DNA from 3 places in the Viridibacillus sp. NPDC093762 genome. Region 2 is predicted to be linked to each of the others. Evidence: riboswitches for the same ligand, from Rfam matches in the RefSeq annotation. Region 2 holds a riboswitch; each other region holds the start of a gene.
The links. A riboswitch is a leader RNA that binds a small molecule or an ion and turns the genes downstream of it on or off. The one in region 2 is predicted to bind S-adenosylmethionine.
Positions count from the first base shown of each region.

Region 1: it holds a riboswitch for S-adenosylmethionine, as region 2 does, so the genes downstream of both, ACQKM9_RS04380 (cyclase family protein) here and ACQKM9_RS07395 (O-acetylhomoserine aminocarboxypropyltransferase/cysteine synthase family protein) in region 2, are expected to answer to the same signal.
Region 3: it holds a riboswitch for S-adenosylmethionine, as region 2 does, so the genes downstream of both, ACQKM9_RS15555 (methionine ABC transporter ATP-binding protein) here and ACQKM9_RS07395 (O-acetylhomoserine aminocarboxypropyltransferase/cysteine synthase family protein) in region 2, are expected to answer to the same signal.

Region 1 covers NZ_JBNNUK010000002.1:110,686-116,188, reverse strand. Annotated here, with positions in the region: gene pxpB (5-oxoprolinase subunit PxpB) at 1-596, shown strand, start outside; gene ACQKM9_RS04390 (biotin-dependent carboxyltransferase family protein) at 593-1,588, shown strand; partial or broken gene ACQKM9_RS04385 (GNAT family N-acetyltransferase) at 1,719-2,160, opposite strand; gene ACQKM9_RS04380 (cyclase family protein) at 2,204-2,941, opposite strand; SAM riboswitch class I at 3,018-3,113, opposite strand; partial or broken gene ACQKM9_RS04375 (VOC family protein) at 3,255-3,359, opposite strand; gene ACQKM9_RS04370 (putative bifunctional diguanylate cyclase/phosphodiesterase) at 3,459-5,183, opposite strand.
Region 2 covers NZ_JBNNUK010000004.1:88,409-93,911, forward strand. Annotated here, with positions in the region: gene ACQKM9_RS07390 (homoserine dehydrogenase) at 1-520, opposite strand, end outside; gene ACQKM9_RS07395 (O-acetylhomoserine aminocarboxypropyltransferase/cysteine synthase family protein) at 1,079-2,374, opposite strand; SAM riboswitch class I at 2,491-2,604, opposite strand; gene ACQKM9_RS07400 (NADPH-dependent oxidoreductase) at 2,804-3,535, shown strand; gene ACQKM9_RS07405 (hypothetical protein) at 3,686-5,371, opposite strand; gene ACQKM9_RS07410 (lysoplasmalogenase) at 5,496-5,503, shown strand, end outside.
Region 3 covers NZ_JBNNUK010000013.1:58,135-63,637, reverse strand. Annotated here, with positions in the region: gene ACQKM9_RS15580 (acyl-CoA dehydrogenase family protein) at 1-531, shown strand, start outside; gene ACQKM9_RS15575 (arsenate reductase family protein) at 640-996, shown strand; gene gcvH (glycine cleavage system protein GcvH) at 1,075-1,455, shown strand; gene ACQKM9_RS15565 (hypothetical protein) at 1,535-1,879, shown strand; gene ACQKM9_RS15560 (thioredoxin family protein) at 1,891-2,199, shown strand; SAM riboswitch class I at 2,256-2,362, shown strand; gene ACQKM9_RS15555 (methionine ABC transporter ATP-binding protein) at 2,489-3,514, shown strand; gene ACQKM9_RS15550 (methionine ABC transporter permease) at 3,507-4,175, shown strand; gene ACQKM9_RS15545 (MetQ/NlpA family ABC transporter substrate-binding protein) at 4,239-5,042, shown strand; gene ACQKM9_RS15540 (dicarboxylate/amino acid:cation symporter) at 5,299-5,503, shown strand, end outside.

The sequences.
Region 1 (5,503 bases), on a different contig from region 2:
AGCCATTTGAAGGGTTTATAGAAGCCGTTCCAGCATATACAAATATTACAATCTACTACAATCCTTATACTATTTTTAAGGTTAATGGAAAGGTAACATCATATAGCTTTGTATGTCAGTATGTGCAACAACTGATTACCCAAATGACAACAGTTAAACAACACACGCAAAGAGTGGTTGAAATACCCGTTGTTTATGGTGGTGAATATGGACCAGACTTAGAATATGTGGCCGAAATTAATGGATTAACGACTGATGAAGTCATTCAATTACATAGTGCGAATGAGTGTCTTGTTTATATGCTTGGTTTTGCACCTGGTTTCGCTTTTATGGGAGGCATGAATGAAGCTATAGCAACACCTCGAAAAGAAACACCTAGACTTGCCATACCTGCACTTTCGGTTGGGATTGCAGGCAAACAAACAGGAATTTACCCATTTGAAACACCTGGTGGCTGGCAAATCATTGGTCGTACGCCACTCGATTTATTTTTACCAAATGAAACGCCACCTTCCCTGTTGCAAGCAGGTGATTGTATTCGCTTTAAACCAATATCCGTAAAAGAATACAAACAATTGAAGGAGACGAGATCATGACAGTTACAGTCATTAAACCAGGTTTATTAACTACCATTCAAGATCTAGGAAGATTCGGGTCACAAAAATATGGAGTCATCGTTAGTGGTGCAATGGATGCTTATTCATTAAGAATTGCGAATATTCTTGTAGGGAACTTAGAAAGTGAAGCCGTACTTGAGGTTTCATTATTTGGGACTGTATTACAATTTAATGATGACCACCTTATTGCACTTACAGGTGGAGATCTAACAGCAACGATTAATAATGAACTCGTACCACTTTGGCGTCCATTTATTGTGAAAAAAGGAGACGTATTAAAGTTTAAAAAAGCCCATACAGGTTGTCGTGCTTATGTAAGCTTTGCTGGCGGTATACAAGTTCCTACTGTAATGAATAGTAAAAGTACTTATTTAAAGGCGGGAATGGGCGGATTTGAAGGTAGAGCATTACAAAAACAGGATGAAGTAAATATCGGACCTTATACTAAAAAAAATAAAGAAATACATCAATATGCAATACAACTAATAGGTCCTGCTTCGTGGTCTGTAAATCACAACGAATTAATCTCATTAAATCAACAGCAAACAATTCGTGTGATACCTGGTACAGAGTGGGATTGTTTTACCACTGAAAGTCAGCATTGTTTAACAAACAACCCTTACACACTTTCTACAGAGGCTGATCGAATGGGGTACCGCTTTGAAGGACCAACGTTATCATTGACAGAGAAATTCGAATTGTTATCAGAGGCTGTGACGTTTGGAACAGTTCAAATCCCACCAAATGGTAAACCGATCATTTTAATGGCCGATCGCCAAACAACTGGGGGTTATCCGAAAATGGTTCAAGTCATCACAGCTGATCTAGCTAGTCTTGCACAGTTACAAACAGGTGCTAAAATCCGATTCGAGCTCGTAACATTAGAAGAAGCTCAACAAGCATTAATAGCGAAAGAACAAAAAATTAAAACCATTGCTACTGCTATTCGCTGTTCTGCAAAGCTTTCTTAACATGTAAGAAGTATTGTCCAACTAAAATATAGTAGAACAAACAGAAAGAGCATGTTTTGAATAATCTACATTTCAAAACATGCTCTTATCGTTTTATATATTTTTGTAAATAAAATAATAATTAATATACTTATAACTCTAATTTCATAAAAGCGCTATTCGGATCGTCAATGTAATTAGAAAATGGCTTACAATATTGAAAACCATTTTTCTAATTCAGCTAGCAGGTACAAAAGCCACCATTGAACCTGTTTCTAAACTTAGACGCTTATAACCGCGGTACATTGCCTCTTCAATGATATGATCAAGGATACGCCTTTCCGTAAATATTATGAAGAAGTACGCATGGATTTTATTTCACCATGGTGTGCATCCAATTCTATTAGTGCTCCGCAACCTTCTAATGTACCTGCTTCCCATGCACTCCAGAAAGTAATCTCTATTTTTATCAATTCCTCGATATTTAACGCATGTATACTTTCTGGTGGAGAATTTAGTGCCATACCTTGAAGATGCTCCTCCAAAAACACCTTAACTGCGTCACCTGATAAATCATCAATTCTAATAACCAAAGAGTTCACCTCTCAGTTCCTATTATTCATTTGCTATGAGTAATTAAGGTAGGATGGCAAATGAGCGAACTGGGAAACCTGAAGCCTTTTCAGGTTTAGGTACGATGTTAAAGATGACAGCCCCTTTTGCGGGTAGCTGGTCTAAATTTGTTAGCAACTCTACTTGATATGTATCTTGTTCCAATACATATAGTTCACCTAGTAATGCATTGTTTTGACGGTATAAAATGCTAGAGTCCGTATCAAATGTTTCATGTCCTACTGCTTTAATATGACGCTCTTCAAACAAGAATTTTAGTGCATCTACCGACCATCCTGGTGCATGCGGATTTCCCTCAGCATCAAAGTTATTAAATGCTTCTACATCAGGCCAACGTTTACTCCAATCTGTACGAAGTGCAACAAATGTACCTGCCTCAATTTCACCGTGTTCTACCTCAAAATTCAAAATATCTTCAACTGAAATCGTGAAATCATGATTCTCTGTTGCATCTTTTGAATGATCTATTACAACGAGCGGCAGTGCAAGCTCTTTTAACTCTAATTCTTCTAAATAACGAGCATCACGAACAAAGTGAATAGGTGCATCTAAATGTGTTCCATATTGTCCAGCAAACGAAAAATTCTGAGCAAAAAAGCCATCATCATGTGAAAATAGAGTTGTTTTTTCCAACCCTTTAAATGCGTTGAAACGTGGTGTTTCTACTCCAAAGGTATGTGTTAAATCGATCCATTTCTTTTCTTTTAACGTTTGTAGTGCATTGATTAATTCTGTTGACATATCCATCACCTCATCATTTTTTGAACAAAAAAACCTCTTCTTGATAAGAAGAGGTTGACGATACGTCCATGCACTCTTCTTATCTTCAAGCATACGCTTCTGGAATTAGCACGGTACATCGTCCGTTGCTGAGATTTCACAGGGCCAGTCCCTCCACCTCTCTGGATAAGAAAAAAGTTATTTTGTTGATTCTTAATTTACAACTTTAGAAATCTATTGTCAATAAAAAATTTAGAAAATTCTTTATAATGTATGATTTTAATAATTTATTATGATAGCTTTTCATTCTACAAAAATTGCGTAAGAGGCGATTCTAAGCTTTTTTGATACCAAATGCTATCCACCTACCATCAATATCTTCAATCACAAATTCTTTATTGTTGTAGTCTGTATTACTTAATGAGCGAACTATTTTCACACCTTAAAAATCCATTTTGAATAAAAATCATACAAAAAGGTCACCTCAGTGTATAGGGCGACCTTTTTGTATAGCTTTCTCAGTATATAAGGCATTTCCCTAGATTCTAGATAAATACAATTCATGTAATTTTGCGGAAAATTCATCTGTCGGTAATGGCTTACTAAAGTAATATCCTTGTGCAAAGTCACATAGGTTTTCACGGACGATATACAATTCATCTTCCGTCTCTACCCCTTCGGCAACCACTTGCATACTCAATGCATGCGCTAATTTGATAATAGCGGTCACCATTGCGACATTACTGAGCCCTGTTTTTAAACCATGGATGAACGATTGATCAATCTTCAATACATCAATTGGAAACTGCTTTAAGTAGCTGAGTGAGGAATAACCTGTTCCAAAGTCATCAATCGCGATGATTACTCCCAGAGCTTTTAGTTGATTAAACGTTGCAATCAATTCCTCTGTTTGATGCATTAAGCTCATTTCGGTAATTTCTAACTCTAAATTTTTAGCGGGTAAACCTGTATCCTGTAATACTGCACGTAAATTGTTCACAAAATTCCTTTCTTTCAAATGAATAGGCGAAATATTAACTGAAATACGAATATCCAACCCATATTCATCAAGCCACTTCTTCATTTGTTTACAAGCCCTTTTCAATGTCCATTCACCAATAGAACTAATCAATCCGCACTCTTCTGCAAAAGGGATAAACTTAGCTGGAGAGATAAAGCCGTAATCCTTATCATACCAACGAATTAAACCTTCCATTCCGATTAATTGATTGGTTTTTAAATCGATTTTCGGTTGATAATACAGTTCAATTTCATCTTGCTTTATAGCATGACGAAGTTTTGTTTCTAGCAGCAGGAATTGATTATGAGTACTATTCATCGTATTTTCATATTGTATGTAATTGCTAGCTCTATTCTTTTTTGCTTCAAGCAAGGCGACATTTGCACATTTTATTAAGTCCTCTGGTGTATTTGCATCAGCTAGACTTGAGCTTATGCCGATACTAATAGAAGAATAGAATTCAAACTGTTCAATCAAAAAACTATCTTCAAAATTGGCCATTATTTGATGTGCCTTCCAAATGGCATGTTCATTATTCTTCATGATGATGGCAAATTTATCACCACTATAGCGAAATAGTGACTTTTCATCTATTCCTAATCTTTTCAAGCGAGTCGCTACTTCGATTAGAAATAAATCACCTGTTAAATTACCTAATCCATCATTAATGCTTTTAAAACGGTCAATATCCATCATTAAGAGTGACAATGAAAAGCCTTCTTTTTGTGCGTTTTTGAACAGGTCTGCTAAACATATATTCAACATACGACGGTTATATAAACCCGTCAATTCGTCATGATAAGCAAAGATTTTTAGTTTTTTGATATTTTTTTGTTCTGTTACATCTGTCCGAATTGACACATATTGGTAAGGTTTTCCTTTATCATTCAAAAAAGGTATGATCGTTGTTTGCACCCAATATAAACTACCATCTTTTGCACGATTACAAATATCACCACGCCATATTTTCCCGCTACCAATTGTACGCCATAATTCTTTAACAAAAGCTTTAGGATGATGACCAGAGTTCAACAAACGGTGATCTTGCCCAATTAACTCATCTTTACTGTATTTTGAAATGGTACAAAAATGATTATTTACAAATGTAATGATACCTCTATTATCTGTTATAGCAACAATAATAGATTGGTCTAATGCATGCTGAATATCTATTAATTGTTGGACTGAATACGCATCATTAAGTTGGCTAAGATCCGTCGCTTGACTATAACCTTGATCCATATAACCTCACCCCTAATCAATTTCGGCATTATTCGTGCAATTTCTCTCATGTACCTATTTTATCACAACCAATATAAGGCTATTATTCAAATAAAAACAAAAGGTAAAAAGACCTAAATCGAAAAAAATATGAATTAATAAAAGCAAAAGTGAATGGTATCTATTATCAAATTTTTACACCTTTCATATAGTATTTATAGTAGTTGTGACATGTTTTTTCTACAATATATAGGTTTTTAGCTGTAAAATAATTCAAAAACAGCATTCGTAAAATGCAATAAGCTGAAAAATTCAGCTAGTTTGATTGTTTAGAATAGATA
Region 2 (5,503 bases):
CTAACCCTTCACTACGCATTTGAGTAAGGATGTAGTTTGATGTTCCATTCAAGATGCCTTGGATATGGTGTACATCATTTACACGTAAAATATTTTGCATTGTTTTAATGACAGGAACACCACCAGCAGTTGTTGCTTCGTAGCCCACTTGTACGCCATATTGCTTCGCTTTTTCTTGTAAAACTAAACCATGTTTAGAGAACATTACTTTGTTAGCTGTAATAACGTTACAACCATTTTCAATTGCAAGTGATGAATATTTAAATGCTGGTTCTTCCCCAACTATTGCTTCAAATACAACTTGTAAATCTGGAATAGCTAAAATTTCTTCAAAGTTATCTGTAATTAACTCTTGTGGTGCATTTGAACGTGGTTTAGTCACGTCACGCACTAAAATTTTAGCAATTTCAATATCTACTCCTAATGTTTCCTTAAACTGTTCACGCTTTTCATTAATGATATGATAAATGCCTTGCCCTACAGTACCAAATCCTAGTATTGCTACCTTTACTGCTGCCATATGATCGCCTCCAAAAATAATATTACAATCGTACACTCAATTTCCAAATTGTTTTTAAAATCTATCTAGCATTGATGACATCAAAGTCAGGTGTTAAAACTCATTTTGTAGTTCCAATTCTGTCTGTGTTTCAGCACATCACCATATGATATGGACTTCCAATTAATTCAGAGAATAAGACGTATCGCTATTTACTAATTATGTTGCTGTACAACTGTATTGATCTCCTTTACAGCGTATCTCACCCATAATCCCCTTACGAATAGTTTTTCAAATAGCGTTTAGCAATTTTATCAATTACTAATACACTGTGCTTCAATTTTTTTACTTATTGATGATTCTAGACTATAAATGAACAGATTACAAGAAAAATCTTTCCTGGAAGGACAATTGTTTTTCTCAGAAGGTCATATAAGATGAGAATAACAACACTTTAGCTGTATTTTGAAATTTAAGATTAAATGTCACTAGTTTTAAAATAACGATTTAAAAAGAAAAAAGGACGACATAATGCCCCTCGTCATCCTTTGTCTTAGCCTTTTCTTCATTAATAAATACTTACTTTGTTACAACAGCTTCTGTTACTTTTGCAAAAGCATTATCTAGTGCTTCAATAATATCCTCAATTGCTTCTAAACCAATTGATAAACGGACAAGTTCTTCAGATACACCCGCTAGAACTAATTCTTCTGCACTTAATTGTTGGTGTGTTGTAGATGCTGGATGGATAATTAACGACCGTGCATCACCAACATTTGCTACATGCGAGAATAACTCAATGTTATCAATTAACTGGCGACCAGCTTCACGACCACCTTTAATACCGAATGTTAATACTGAGCCAAAGCCATTTTTTAAATACTTTTTCGCATTTTCATGAGTGGCACTGTCTTCAAATCCATTGAAGCTAACCCACTCAACATTTTCATGACCACGCAAGTATTCAGCTACTTTTTGAGCATTCTCATTATGTCGTGGTACACGTAAATGTAATGTTTCAAGTCCTTGAATTAACTGGAATGCATTGTCAGGACTTAATGTTGGACCAAAATCACGTAGCAATTGTACGCGTAATCGAGTTGCGAATGCAGCACTTGCAGTATCAACACCGTAGCGAATACCATGGTAAGATGCATCTGGCTCTGTATAGTCAGGGAATTTCCCTTGTGTCCAATCAAATTTACCAGCATCGACAGCAACACCACCGATTACTGTACCATGGCCACCAATCCATTTTGTTGCAGAGTGCACTACAATATCAGCACCGAACGCTATTGGATTTGAACCATATGGTGATGGAAATGTATTATCAACAATTAATGGAATCTCATTTTCATGTGCGATATTTGCCAAAGCTTCAATATCCACTACAGTTAAACTCGGATTACCGATTGTTTCCACATAAATTGCTTTTGTATTTTCTTGAATCGCTGTACGGAAATTTTCTGGGTCTCTTTCATCTACAAATGAAGCTGTAATGCCATAGCGTGGTAAAGTATTGGCTAACAAATTATATGTACCGCCATATAAACTACCTGAAGCAACAATATGATCGCCTGCACGCGCAATATTTAAAATTGAAAACGAAATAGCAGCCATTCCTGAAGATAGTGCTACTGCCGCTGTTCCACCTTCTAATAGAGCAACGCGTTTTTCAAATACATCGACAGTTGGGTTCATAATACGAGAATAAATATTACCGGGTTCTTCAAGTGCAAATAGTTTTTGAGCATGCTCCGTACTATTAAAAGCATAAGCAGTTGTACGATAAATTGGTACAGCACGAGCACCTGTTGTTGGATCTGCCACTTGGCCACCGTGTAATAATAAAGTTTCTGGACGTAAATTTGTCATCATTCATTCCTCCTAAATGTTTTTTTGAGATGGCAAATCGGAGGTGTGAGGAGGATTTTTTGGAAAAATAAAAACCCTCTTCGCTAAGAAGAGGGTTGCATAAGCAATTTTTCCTCCCCTTATCTGTCAGATCCGATTAAAAATCTGTAGGAATTAGCACCATTGTGAGTTCGTCACTCACCGGTTGCTGGGCATCGCAGGGCCTATCCCTCCGCCGCTCTTGATAAGAGTATTTGATTCAGTTCCATCTTGTTGACAAGTATAGAAGATATCTCGAACTAATGTCAATACTTTTATTTGTTTTTTCTGAACATTAAATTTAATAGCTATGATTTTATGAAAGATGAATTTAATTTAAGTAGACTTTAAAATATGTTAGCCTAAAGATAGAAAATAAATATATATTATTTAACAAAGGGGATTCAGATAATGACAAGAGAATTACTACGTAGTCACGCTTCTGTACGTAAATATACAGGCGAACTTATTTCTAAAGAAGTAGTTTTAGATTTAATTGAAACAGCACAAATGGCAGCGAGCTCGCATTTCGTACAAGCTTATAGCGTTATTTGGGTTACAGATGAAGATAAGAAGAAAAAACTTGGAGAACTTTCTAATAATGAATTCCAATTCGGAACAGCGGGTGCTTCATTTTTATTTTGTGTAGATTTTAAACGACTGCAGGTTGCGGGACAAAAGAATGGTGTAGAAATTATTGCTGATACTGCAGAGAACGTACTTGTGGGTGTAGCAGATGTTGCACTTTTCGCTCAAAACTTCGTTATTGCTGCTGAAGACCAAGGTTACGGTATTTGTTATATTGGTGGAGCGCGTAATAATCCAAAAGAAATTAGTGAATTATTTGGTCTTCCTGAATACGTATTCCCATTGTTTGCTATGACGATTGGTGTACCTACGAAACGTAATGAAACAAAACCTCGTTTACCAGTTCAAGCTGTACTACATGAAAACAATTATGATGTAGAACAATATGACACATTGTTAGATGAGTATGATGCAACAATGGAAGGTTACTATGCAAGTCGTGGGTCGAATCGTAAAATGGCCAATTGGACAAAACAAATGGCGGATTTCTTAATAGAACAGCGTCGACCACATATCAATGAATTTTTAGCACAAAAAGGCTTCACTTGGAAGTAAGGGACATAGCTCCGAAATTAGGGATACCTAGTTTTAGAGCTTTTCTTTTTGAGTTCAACCTATTATAAGTTGTTTTACTACACCTCAATTCTTTCACCTATTTATAATCCCATTAAAAAACCTGCCACTATTTAGTGGCAGGCAGGCATTTTATTCTTTTACTAAACCTTCAATTACTAGCTCTTTTACAGGTAGGAAGACTTCGCCTGAATTGATATATTTCACTTCGACTGTGTCACCTTCTTGTAGATAAATTGCTAGTGGTACAACTTCTGAGCTGACGCTATAGTTATCTTTGTTATCTAACATAAACGACACTGTTGTAAAGTCGCCATTTTTTTCTTTATAAACGCGGACAATTTTTCCTTTAATAGTAGCTTGCTCTTGCTTAGAGCTACCGTTTACTGAACTGCCTCCACGACTTAGGATAGCTTTATATTGTCTTAATGCCTCATTTGGAGTAGCTCCTGAAACTGAAAGCTCAGGATTAGCAGCTGAGACGATGAAATAATTTTGTAAGAAACCGTTTGAATCGAGCACTGGTGTTAACCAGCTTGCTTCACCATAGAAGTTGTAGATGATTGGCATTTGACCATGCCACTTTTTCTCGATAAATTTCTTTTCGATTATTTGTAATGCTCCTTGAGAATCCATGTACGCTTCCTCTTGGTTCCCCGTGTAATACGTTGCCTCTCCAGTTCGGCCATTTGTTAATGAATAACCGAGCATTGAATCGACACCTTCTTTAGGACTTGTAAAATCTGTGAAGTAGTACATATCACCATTTTCATCAAAGATTGGGCTAACATTAGCTTCCGTTCCTTCATCCGAAGGTAATTTCACATCTTTTTTCCCAAATTTACTATTCCAGAAACCGTGAACATAGTTACCAAAATAGCTATTTTGAAGGCTTACTGCTTCCGGTGAAACTGCACCGTCGATAAATGTTGGTACATCTTTTAAAGCAAATGTCTGAGATTTACCTGTTTTTGCATCGACCATAACAATACCTTCTGCATCAAAGCCGTTACGCGCTGTGATGAATTTCCCATATGAACGAATATAATATGGTTTACCATTATCATCAACTTCAAGTTGAGGCTCACCGTAGAAAATTTTCGTTGGATTTTCTAAACGAATATGACGCTCAACATTATTGTTTAAAAATGAAGAAGTTGTATATTTCATTTCTGATTTGATGAACTTTGGATTATCTGAAGAATCAGTAGCACTCATTTTAAAATAACCTGGTGTTACTTTCCCCTTCGTCCATTTAAAGAAGCCTGAGAATTCAACAGGCGCAATATACACAAATTCGCCGTTAACCTTCTGAATTTGCAAACTACCTAATTCATAGTAGCTTGTATTTGGTACTTGGCTAAAAGCCTTTTTCATTTTATTACGAGCAAATTTTGGCGGTACGCTTGCAGGTGTTTTTGTTTCATCAAATGCCTTCAGTTCCACTTTTTGTGTCATTTCAGCTGATGTGTATTTTTCATTTGCATTAAATAATGGCGCTGCCAAAATATATACACCAAAACCTAAGCTTCCTAAAAACAGAATACCTTTCAAATTACGTTCTATACCACTTGCAGACCAAGCTCCAAGCGCTGTTAAAACAATTATCACTGGCCATAAAAGTGTCCAATTTTGATCAATTATTAGAACATAGTAAATTGTTGCTGTCGCTATAAATGCAACTATGAATACGAAAATAAAGAATTGGATTTTGAATTTAGCTTTCAAATCTCCATCTTTTGTTTTACTTGTTATCGGTACGATTAATAGTCCAGCTACTGCTGCAACTATCGCCGACATTATTAATGTAGCAATCATTTTGATCATCCTTTCACATATCTATTTTACGATACAATCTTCAGAAAGTTTCAGTTATATTTAATAAAAGAAAGGTTTTATTTATTTTAAGCAAGAATACTATTTAATGAAAGGAGGTGAGAATATGAAACA
Region 3 (5,503 bases), on a different contig from region 2:
TTTATGAAAAAAGCAATGAAAGGTGAGTTACCTTTATTGCAACAAGCGCAGAGCCTACAACAAGAACTATTAATGCTAATGCCTGAAGAAATAGCTAATGAGCCATTAGCACAAGAAAAATATCTTGTAAAAAATGCGAAGAAAATCGCTCTATTAGCATCTGGTCTTGCTGCACAAAAATATGGCCCGAAATTAGATGCTGAGCAAGAATTACTAGTGAACATTGCGAATGTCGCTAACCAATTATTTGCAATGGAATCTACTGTGTTACGTACAGAAAAAGCTATTGCTCGTGATGGGTTAGATAAAGCAAGCCAAAAATTACTATACACTCAAATTTTCTGTCAAGAAGCATTTGAAGAAATCGAAAAAGAAGCAAAAGAAACAATCATTACAGCTGTTGACGGAGACAATGCTCGTATGATGTTATCTGCACTTCGCAAACTTACTCGTAACAATCCTTACAATGTCATTGCGAAGAAACGTGAAGCATCAGTTAAACTGATTGCTGCAGAAAAATTTGTTGTCTAAAATAAGCTAGTTGAGAATCCGAACACAACTATTGTGTTCGGATTTCTTGCTTGTAGACTATACTCCCACTACAATAGAATTAAATAGTTTGGAAAAAGGAGCATGTATATGTCTATTTTATTTATTCAATATCCAAAATGTACAACTTGTCGTAAAGCAAAAGCATGGTTAGACGAAAATGGGGTAAACTATACAGATAAGCACATTGTTGAAGAAACACCTTCTAAAGAGGAATTAAAACAGTATCTAGATGCTAGTGGTTTACCATTGAAGAAATTTTTTAATACTTCAGGTATGAAGTATAGAGAGTTGCAATTGAAAGATCGACTGGCTGATATGTCGGAAGATGCGCAATTAGAATTGCTTGCATCAGATGGTATGTTAATCAAGCGTCCAATCGTTACAGACGGTAAAAAAGTGACATTAGGATTTAAAGAATCAGACTTTGAACAGACATGGAAATAACACAGACATATGCTTGTTTTTACACTGGAAATATGTCAAACTTAAAGTGAAATTAATTACATATTTGGAGGGGTATTCATGAGCACACCAAAAGACTTACGCTATTCTGAAGAACATGAGTGGGTAAAAACTGAAGACGGAAAAGTACGTATCGGTATTACACATTTCGCACAATCAGAACTAGGTGATATCGTTTTCGTTGAACTTCCACAAGTAGGCGACGAATTAGTAGCAGACGAGCCGTTCGGCAGTGTTGAATCGGTAAAAACTGTATCTGAACTTTACGCTCCGATTTCTGGTAAAGTTGTTGAAATTAACGAAGAGCTAGAAGAAAGCCCAGAATTCGTTAACGAATCACCATACGAAAAAGCATGGATGGTTGTAGTAGAACCAGCAGATAACGCTCAAGTTGATGCATTATTAACTGCAGAACAATACGAAGCAATTATCGAAGAATAAGATCTAAAAACGCCGTGCATTTGCTCGGCGTTTTTTTAAACTTGGTAAACGGCAAAAAGTATTTGTTAGGAGGGTATATATGACTTTTAACAAGCTGATTATCGTGGAAGGGCGCCAAGATAAGTTGCGAATTGCGCCAATATTAGCAGAGAACATTCCGATAATATGTACGAATGGAACAGTTAGTGCGAGCCGATTAGAAGAAATCTTGGCACCATATGAGGACTGCGAAATGTATGCATTTTTTGATGCTGACTCATCGGGTGATAAGCTCCGTGCTCTTTTTAAAAGAGAGTTCCCAAATGCTCGTCATCTACACACCTCCTCTACTTATAAACAAGTAGAAGCTACTCCTAGAAGACATTTAGCTAGAATATTATTGGCGGCAAATTTTACAGTTCATAAAAAATATCTAATAGTATAGGAATGAAGAAGATGGAAGAATGGTCACGTGAACAATGGGAAGAAACTATGAAAACCACCTCGCTTTCGGCTTTTTATTTATACACACCATTATGTGGAACGTGTGCAGTTGCATCGAAAATGATGGAAGTAGTAGAGCATGTCGTAAGCCATATTCCTATTGGTAAAGCGAACTTAAATTATATACAAGACGTAGCATTTGATTATGAAATTGAAAGTGTCCCTTGTTTAATTATTTCAGAAAATGGTAAAATCCGCGATAAAATCTACGCATTTCAATCAGTACCTTATTTATTTGAAAAATTACAATTAAATGATTGACGTTAAAGTAATAGCGTGATAAAGTAGCAATCATAACTAATTAAATATTGTCGTTACTCTTATTTAGAGAGGTGGAGGGAAGTGCCCAATGAAGCCCGGCAACCGTCATATTTATATGGCACGGTGCCAAATCACACAAAGTATTTACTTTGGAAGATGAGAGAACGGTTTTACGTATATAGCTTTGCGTTGAACCCTTCTGTTAATCTGCAGAAGGGTTTTTTTAGTTTCTAAGAGATGCCAGTAGAAAGTGCATACTTTTTAGTTTTAAAATAAAGGTGGTATGACAGTGATTCAGTTAGAAAATGTTATGAAAAAATATAAAACCGCTAACGGAGAATTAACCGCTGTCAAAAATGTGAATTTATCTGTTGAAGACGGAGAAATATTCGGCATTATTGGATACAGCGGAGCGGGTAAAAGTACGCTCATTCGGTTATTAAATGGTTTGGAGCAACCGACAACCGGTAAAGTTGTTGTGAATGGTCAGGAAGTATCGTCGATTAAAGGAAGTGCGTTACGTAATGCGCGTCAAAAAATCAGTATGATCTTCCAACATTTCAATTTACTTTGGTCACGCACTGTAGAAGAAAATATAGCATTTCCATTAGAAATTGCAGGTTTATCTAAAGCGGAGAGTCAAAAGAAGGTATTAGAGCTTATTGAATTAGTTGGTTTAAAAGGAAGAGAGAAGGCATATCCTTCTCAATTATCAGGTGGTCAAAAGCAACGTGTAGGTATTGCTAGAGCACTGGCAAATAACCCAGAAGTATTGCTTTGTGATGAAGCTACTTCAGCACTTGATCCTGAAACAACGGATTCGATTTTAGATTTACTAGTCGATATCAATGAAAAATTAGGCTTAACTATTGTACTTATCACACATGAGATGCATGTCATTCGTAAAATTTGTCATCGCGTGGCGGTAATGGAAGCTGGACAAGTTGTTGAGAATGGTGATGTCCTAGATGTATTCCAATCACCACAAGCAGACGTTACAAAACGATTTGTTTCTCAAATTACAGATACGATTGAACGTAAAGAATCAATTGAACAAATTATTGAAAACTACCCATCAGGAACACTTGTAAAATTAATGTTTGTAGGCTCTTCAACTGGCCAGCCAGTTATTTCACATTTAAGTCGTGAACTTAATTTAGACGTGAATATTGTCCATGGTAATATTTCGCAAACGAAAAGTGGACCATATGGAACGCTGATTATACAGCTAGATGGCAATAATGATAATGTACAAAAAGCAGTCACATATATGAATGAACATGGAGTAAAAACGGAGGTGATCGAAAATGCTTAATGATCTCTTCCAGAATGTACAATGGGACAGAATGTGGGAAGCAACTATAGAGACACTGTATATGACAGGCGTTGCTACAATTTTCACATTTGTCATTGGTTTAGCTTTAGGTATTTTGCTGTTTTTGACAAGCCCTCAGCAATTATGGGCAAATAAATTAGTAAGTTGGTTAACAGGTTCGATCGTGAATATTTTCCGTTCGATTCCATTCATTATTTTAGTGATTCTATTAATACCATTTACGAAGCTATTATTAGGCTCAATTCGAGGTCCCAATGCCGCATTACCAGCATTAATCATTGGAGCAGCACCTTTTTATGCACGTATGGTTTTAATTGCGTTAAAAGAAATTGATAAAGGTGTCATTGAAGCGGCACGTTCGATGGGTGCCAAAACTTCTACGATTATCGGTAAAGTGTTAATCCCAGAATCATTACCCGCATTAGTTTCGGGTATTACTGTAACAGCTATTGCACTTGTTGGTTACACAGCTATGGCGGGTGTTATTGGGGCAGGCGGACTGGGGACATTAGCGTTTTTAGACGGTTTCCAAAGAAGTCAAAGCGATGTAACTTTTGTTGCAACAATCCTTATTTTAGTAGTGGTATTTGTTATTCAATTTGTCGGTGACCTTATTACGACGAAGATTGATAAAAGATAATTTAAGCTTATACGGGTAAAACCGATCACATATAACTAAACAGTAAAAAGGAGCGTTAAGAACATGAAGAAACTTGTAGCAGGAATCCTTACAGGAGTGTTAGCCCTAAGCTTAGCAGCTTGTGGTAAATCAGAAGAGGAATTAGTAATCGGTGCAGCTAATACTCCGCATGCTGAAATTTTAGAAAAAGCAGAGCCCTTACTAGAAAAAGAAGGTATCAAGCTTAAAATCGAAAGGTATCAAGATTATGTTTTACCGAACAAAGATCTTGAAAATGGCGATTTAGATGCAAACTACTTCCAACATATCCCTTATTTAGAGCTTCAGAAAAAGCAAAATGGATATGATTTTGTTAATGTTGGTGGAGTGCACATCGAGCCAATCGGTATCTATTCTAAAAAATATAAAAAACTCGAAGATCTTCCAGAAGGCGCAACAATTCTTCTAAGTAACTCAGTTTCAGACCATGGACGTATGTTATCACTACTTGAAGCGAAAGGTCTTATCACATTAAAAGAAGGTGTAGATAAAACTGCAGCCGAAATTAAGGATATCACTAAGAACCCAAAAAACTTAAAATTTGATGCAAACACTGCACCTGAAATGCTTGTACAAATGTATAAAAACGACGAAGGTGATGCAGTATTAATCAACTCTAACTTCGCTATTGACGCAGGTATAAGCCCAGGAAAAGACGCAATTGCATTAGAAGATAAAGAATCAGAGTACATTAATGTGATTGCTGTTCGTAAAGAAGATGAGAATAACGAAAAGATAAAAAAATTAGTTAAAGTACTCCATTCAAAAGAAATGCAAGACTATATATTAAAAGAATGGAACGGGGATATTGTTCCTGTATCTGAATAAGAAAGAATTGAAACACCCAAGCTGAATAAGCTTGGGTGTTTTTATGTATTTATAAGATAAATAACAATATTTAGGGATTATGCTACATGAATATTGTAAACCATGCAATTAGTTGATTAACACAATATTAATTTTAATAATTTGAAAATACTTAATATTCCGGATTATCGTTGTGCTATTCACTTTAATAAGTGGGTGTGATAGAGTGTGCATATACTTTTAGAAAAGACATATGTATTTATCGGGAGGACATTTTATGAAGATCAAGTTTGGTTTATTGCCACGAATTATCGTCGCGATAATTTTGGCAGCGTTACTAGGTACTATTATGCCGGAAGATGGCGTTCGTATATTTGCTACATTCAATGGTATATTCGGAAATTTCTTAAACTTCGTTGTACCGTTATTAATCGTCGCATTTATTGCACCGGGAATTGCACAATTAGGTAAAGGGTCTGGAA